One region of the Thalassospira sp. UBA4513 genome, then DNA from elsewhere that is predicted to be linked to it. Evidence: predicted binding sites of a transcription regulator. Region 1 holds the regulator's gene; the other holds the start of a gene.
The links. The regulator PhoB, encoded in region 1, activates phosphate uptake and scavenging genes when phosphate is short. The targets are predictions, from matches to a motif close to TNTCATAAAACTGTCA.
Positions count from the first base shown of each region.

Region 2: a site for PhoB is predicted at 1,949-1,964, ahead of B2T33_RS05975 (5'-nucleotidase, lipoprotein e(P4) family). Genes of this name have one in related genera too.

Region 1 is NZ_DGMR01000039.1:384,564-387,980, forward strand. Features, by position in the region: gene pstB (phosphate ABC transporter ATP-binding protein PstB) at 1-4, shown strand, start outside; gene phoU (phosphate signaling complex protein PhoU) at 27-749, shown strand; gene phoB (phosphate regulon transcriptional regulator PhoB) at 767-1,465, shown strand; gene B2T33_RS18635 (cation:proton antiporter) at 1,546-3,294, opposite strand.
Region 2 is NZ_DGMR01000014.1:3,861-7,277, forward strand. Features, by position in the region: gene B2T33_RS05965 (FAD-binding oxidoreductase) at 1-94, shown strand, start outside; gene B2T33_RS05970 (DUF4336 domain-containing protein) at 157-906, shown strand; gene B2T33_RS05975 (5'-nucleotidase, lipoprotein e(P4) family) at 964-1,815, opposite strand; gene B2T33_RS05980 (acylphosphatase) at 1,987-2,301, opposite strand; gene B2T33_RS05985 (DUF1244 domain-containing protein) at 2,341-2,700, opposite strand; gene B2T33_RS05990 (HAD family hydrolase) at 2,717-3,417, opposite strand, start outside.

The sequences.
Region 1 (3,417 bases):
TTAAGCGACGCCAGGAGTACGCATAAATGGCTGATGAACATACCCATATCGTAAGTTCGTTCGACGAGGAACTGACCCGTCTGAACAACATCATTTCGCAAATGGGCGGGCTTGCTGAAAGCCAGCTTATTTCCTCGATCAGATCCATCGTCAAACGCGATTCCGAACTGGCCGAGAAAGTCATCCTGTCCGATCAGCGCATTGATGTGCTCGAACAGGAAGTCCAGGACTTTGCCGTCCGTCTTCTGGCCCTGCGTCAGCCGATGGCAGATGACCTGCGTCAGGTGGTGACGGCCCTTAAGCTGTCAAACGACCTTGAACGCATTGGCGACCTTGCCAAAAACATCGCCAAACGCGCGCAGGTGCTGAACCAGATCCCGCCGATCCGTCCGGTTCAGGCGATCCCGAACATGGCCAAGCTGGCCCAGGAAATCATCAAGGATGTCCTGGATGCCTATATCGAAAGCGACGCCGAAAAGGCCCACCGGGTCTGGGAACGCGATCAGGAAGTCGACGATATGTACAATTCGCTGTTCCGCGAATTGCTGACCTACATGATGGAAGATCCGCGCAACATTACCGCATCGACCCATCTGTTGTTCATTGCCAAGAACATCGAACGTATCGGTGATCACGCAACCAATATCGCCGAAACGATCTATTACCGGATCAAGGGCGAAGACCTGCCGGGGATTGACCGGCCAAAAAACGACGCAGCGAACTTCGCTGTTGTCGAACCGAATGACTGACACGGGAGCATAGGAAGATGGACCCAACGGTTCTTATCGTCGAGGACGAGGCAGCAATCGTAACCATGTTGCGCTACAACCTCGAACGCGAGGGGATGCAGGTTGTCGAAGCCGGTGACGGTGACGAAGCGTTGAAAATTCTGGCTGAAACCCATGTCGATCTGGTTTTGCTCGACTGGATGCTGCCGGTGATGTCGGGGATCGAGGTCTGCCGTCAGATCCGCCGCAAGCCTGAAAGCCGCGATTTGCCGGTGATCATGGTGACAGCACGTGGCGAAGAAGGCGACCGCATCCGCGGTCTTGATACCGGGGCTGATGACTATGTCACCAAGCCGTTTGCCATTGGCGAGCTGCTCGCCCGTATCCGCGCGCTTTTGCGCCGGTCCGGTCCGGCGCAACCACAAGGGCAGTTGATCTATTCCGACATCGAAATGGATCTCGCCGCCCACCGGGTCAGCCGCAATGGAAAATCGATCCATCTTGGCCCGACCGAGTTCCGTCTGCTGCGCTATTTCCTCGAACATCCGGGGCGGGTTTTCTCGCGCGAACAGTTGCTTAACGCGGTTTGGGGCCCGAATATCTATGTCGAAACCCGCACAGTCGACGTGCATATCCGCCGCCTGCGCAAGGCGCTCAATGACGTCAAGGGCACGCGCGATATCATCCGCACCGTCCGTGCGGCGGGCTATGCACTGGACTCTGAAACCGCTGCCTAAGCCGGTTTCGATACGCGATCTAATGAAAAACCCCCGCTGCAGCGTGCCGCGGGGGTTTTTGTTCTAAGGCCGTAACGTCTTCAGTTTTTTTTCTTCGCCGGTTTGTCCGCATTCTCCGAACCTGACGGTTTGCGCTGCGGGCGCGGCGCCAGTTCGTTCATCAACAGCATGTCCGCACGGCGGAATTTGGCGATTTCGGCATCAATATCTTCCTGCGGCACGTCGCACGCCGCCAAAACGTGATCGGATAACCGCAACCCGGTTTCGAGAACTTCCGGGATGGCGGCATCCGCCCCATGGCGCGACAGCGGCCCGATATGGGTGATGTCCTGCGCGCGGGCAAAGATCTTCAGATGCGGGTAATGCTGGCGCAAAAGGGCGACCGTCTTCTCGGTCGCATGCGGGTTCCCCATGGCAACAACCGCAATTTTTGCCTCATCCGTGTGTGCCGCCCGGAAAGTTTCCGGTCTGGACCCGTCGGCAAAGTAAACCGGAAGGCCTTCTGCCCGGCCGCGTGAAACCTGCTGTGCATCACTATCAAGCACCAGGAACGGAATGTTGCGCGTCTTGAGCAACCGGGCCAGAACCCGGCCAACACGGCCGCTTCCGATCACCAGAACATGCTGGTGGATGCCCTCGGACTCCTCGGCAATCTTGCCAAGCTGGTCTTCTTCCTTGGGATGAAGCTTTTCCTCGATCTTGTGACCAAGGCTGATAAGCGTCGGGGTCAGCGCCATCGAAATCGCCACCACCGGGATCAGCATGGCGGCCATTTCAAGCGGCACCGCGCCATTTTGCGCGGCCAGGGCAAACATCACAAAGGCAAATTCACCGCCGGCGGCCAAGCTCATGGCTACCCGGATGGCAAGGCCGGTTTCAAACCGGATCGCGCGTGCCAGAACGAACAAAACCGCCGTCTTGATCACCAGCAACAGCACCAGCCACATGACGATGGTGCCAAATTCGTTATAAACAACGTCGGCATCAACCGACATGCCCACCGACATAAAGAACAGCGACAGGAACACGCCGCGGAACGGCGAGATATCGGCTTCGATCTGATGACGGAATTCGGTTTCGGCCAACATCACCCCGGCGATAAACGCACCCAGCGCCATTGAAAGCCCGGAAACCTCGGTCAATGTGCTTGCGGCTAGCACAACAAAAAGCGTGCCGATGGCAAACAGTTCCGGGTTCTTGAGCGACGCGATATAGCGAAACAGACGCGGCAACACATACCGCCCGACGAGTAACAGCAACGCGACCGACCCGAAACCAAGCAGGATGCTCATCCACGGGCTGGTTTCCGTGCCGGCATCACCTGCCGCCTGCACCATGATCAGGAACGGACCAACCGCCACGTCCTGCAATAACAAAATGGCAAGGGCCGCACGGCCAAACCGGGTATTAAGCTGCTTGTCATCGGAAAGCTGTTTGAGGATGATCGCGGTCGATGAAAGCGCAAGGGCCCCTGCAATCACCAGGGCCGTCGGCAGCGGGAATTCCATGACAACCAGAAGCCCCAGAAGGGCTGCCATCGACACCAGAATTTGCAAAACGCCCAGACCGGCAAACCGCCCGCCAATCACCCGCAAACGATCCCGCGAAAGCTCCAGCCCGATCATGAACAGCAGGAAAACCACGCCCAGTTCGGCAACGGTGGAAATGTCTTCGCGTTCGGAAATCAGGCCAAAGCCGAACGGCCCGATAAAGAACCCGCCAATCAGAAAGCCGATGATCGAATTCGCACGCAGCTTGTGCGCAATCGGCACCGCAATGATTGCGGCAGTCAGAATAAGAAACAGCTCAAACAGGACGCTGTGATGCATGGCGAAATTCGTTCCGGAAGGCGGTCAAATAATCAATGGGTATCAGGACCTAAATGCCTGAAAATAACGAGATTACAACGATAACGAAAATAACCCTGCCAGTCGTGGGTAAATTTGTGGCAT
Region 2 (3,417 bases), on a different contig from region 1:
GCATTATGCCAGTGTGGAAAAACTGAAATTGCTGCATGCGATCAAGGCAGCAATTGATCCAGATGGCAGGCTTAATCCGGGCAAGGTTGTATAATCACCGCTGTCGCCACCCTGCCCGTACCTGCGTCCCCCGCCTAAAAGATGGAAGATCGCCCCATGTTCTCTGTCGAGACCTATGCCCCGCTTGATCACGCCAAACCGATTGCCGAGAATATCTGGATCTTTGACGGTCCGGTGATCGGGTTTCAGTATGCTGGCCTTAAGCTGCCCTTCCCGACCCGGATGACGGTTATCCGCCTTCAAAGCGGTAAACTGTTTGTCCATTCGCCGATCCGGCTCAATGAAACGCTTAAGGCCGAGGTCGATGCGCTGGGCGAGGTTGCCTATCTGATTGCGCCCAACACCATCCATTACGCCGGTGTGCCCGACTGGCAAAAGACCTATCCGAATGCAAAGGCGTTTTGTGCACCCGGTGTGATCAAACGCGCCAAGTCGGTCGGGATTACGGTCAATTTTGATGCGGAGCTTGCCGATACGCCGGAGTCTGAGTGGGCCGGTGAGATCAAACAGGTTCTGGTGCGCGGCAGTTATTTGAACGAGGCGGTGTTTTTCCATCCCGCGTCCAAAACCCTGATCCTGACCGACCTGATCGAAAACTTCGAAGCGCCTAAAATCAAAAGCCCGATCTGGCGGTTTATGGTCAGGCTGTTTGGCACCATGGCCCCGCATGGCAGCACGCCGCGTGACATGCGCCTGACCTTTGCCGGGTATAGGGAAAGCGTGCGCAAGGCAGTCCACACCATGATTGGCTGGAACCCAGACTATGTCGTTCTGGCGCATGGGCGCTGTTATGACACCGATGCCGTGGCGGAGATTAAGCGCGCCTTTTCCTGGGTGTTGAAATAGTAAAAATGCAAGGGCGCCCCGGTCGGGACGCCCTTTAACGTAAGTACGCGGCAAGGGTTACTCGGCCGGGCCTGCCCACGGGGTCATGGCATTGAGTTTGTCCTGACGGCGTTCGTCGCCGGACTTGCCCCAATCGCCACCGAAGGCTGCTTCTTCCCAGGAACCGTAGCTCGGGTTGGGCAGCATGAACCAGCGTTCGCCCCAGTAATTGCCGTATTTTTCCATGACTTCGAGACGTTCAGCAATCGAGCCATCGATTTCATCAGTGAAGTCACCGAAATTGTCACCAAACTGCATGATCACGCGATAGTCTTCGGCCACAGCAGCCCGGCGCGGGGTTTTGTTAGAGCCCCATTCTTCGACTTCGCCGCGCAGCATGACATGCTTTTCATCCGCGTATGGGAAGCCATATTTCTTGAGGTTTTCGATGGTGGGTTCTTCTTCCGGTGCCTTGCGGTTCGAAACATAGAAGACTTCAACACCGCGGGCGGCTGCCGCCTTGGTGAATTCCAGCGCGCCCGGGGTCGGGGTGGAAATCATGTCGTGCACAAAGGCTGCCCAGGTTTTGGAGCTGTAATGGGTTTTGTCGGTGACAACCCATGCCTGATAGGCGGAGTTATCCAGAACGGTTTCATCAACGTCCAGAATGACTGCCGGTGGCTTGGTCATATAGTTGCCGTCCTGCTCGAGCGCTGCGGTCCAGCTGTGATCGCCAATGGCGGCATCGAGCAAACGGGTCGCACCGGCATAGACCGACATGGCGGTCGTTTTGTATTCGACCGAGGTCTGCAGCCACAGCGTGCCGTTCAGGCCGTCATTCTGTTCCGGCTCGGCCTGTGCGCCGAATGCGCAAAGCGCACTGGTCGCAACAATGACAGCAACGCCAAATGATTTTGCGATAAAGGTCATGTGTAGTCTCCCTGTTGATTTCCCGACGCATTGCGTCTGACCATGCAGTCAGGATTTCATAACCATGCCACCGCAGTGCGATAAAGAAAAAGCCTTTTTCCAGAATCAATTGGAAAAAGGCTTTTGCAATCGGTTTAACAAAGCCGCCAACGCCTTGACGCACACTCTGTTTCAGGCGGTTGGGCGCTTCTCGAACGTGGCAAAGCCATCTTCAAGCGCCGGTTCTTCGTGAATGCGATCAACGCGCGCATGGGTCGGGCCATCGTGACAGGCGGTGATCATGGATTGCACCACCTTGGCCGGGCCGCAAAAGACCGCCTCGACCGAGCCATCATTGCGATTACGCACCCAGCCGGTCAGATCGCGTTTGCGGGCTTCTTCGACGGTCCAGGCGCGATACCACACACCCTGCACCCGGCCTTCGATCCGGGCGTGGACGGCGATGTTGCCATCCCCCGTTGACGGGTCGGGGCTTGTATCGGTCATGATCGGGCCTCCTACCTTGTCGATGGTTTTATCCCGGGCTTATTTAGCGCCGGGGATCTTGGCATGCAGGTGGGCGGTGTCCTGAAACTTCTGTTTCTGTTCATCCGACGCCGGCGCCTGATGATTATCCTTCCAGGCGTCATAGGTCATGCCATAGACGACTTCGCGCGCCCCATCATAATCCATGGCGACACCGCGTTCGCGGGCGGCTGCCAGATACCATTTGGCCAGACAGTTGCGGCAGAACCCGGCAAGGTTCATCAGATCGATATTCTGAACATCCTTGCGATCCTGAAGGTGCATGACAAGGCCACGAAAGGCAGCGGCTTCGAGTTCGAGCTTGGTTTGCGGATCAAGATCGGCCGCCGGGCCGTTGGCCAAGACGGCCTCGGTGGACATTTCAGAACCGGCGCAATCAGACATGTTCCATACTCCCGCTGGTCTTTTCGTTTTCGAGTTTTTCGATAATTCCGGGCACATGGGCAATGCTTTCAGCCGTGATGACCTTGTCATTGTCAATCTCGGTCTGATCGACCATTTCATGGACCCAGGTGATTTCATATGGAATGTGGATCGCGGTCGCGCCACACGCAAGGACCGGCAGAATATCGGATTTCATTGAATTGCCGATCATGATCGCCTCTTCGGGATCGACGCCATAGCGGCCAAAGATGTTGCGATAGGTCAGCGGGTCTTTCTCCGAGACGATCTCGATCCCGTCAAACAGGTCCTCGAACCCGGAGCGATCAATCTTGAGCTGCTGGGCGATCAGATCGCCCTTGGTAATCAGGACCACCTTGTAATTCGGGTGCTTGGCATATTGCTTGAGCACTTCCTCGGCCCCGTCAATGATCCGGGTGGGCGCGCGCAGCATGGATTTGCCGGTTTCGGCCAGTTTGTGGATATCCTCGGCGCTGATTTTGCGATCAGACAATTCGATCGCGGTTTCAATCATCGACAGGGTAAAGCCCGTCACGCCATAGCCATAGATGGAAAGGTTGGCCAACTCGGCCTGATAGAGACGATCATCAACCTGTTCGGGATCAACATAATGTCCCAGCATTTCGCGAAGCTGCACATGGGCTTGGCGGAAAAGTGGCTCGTTGTGCCACAGGG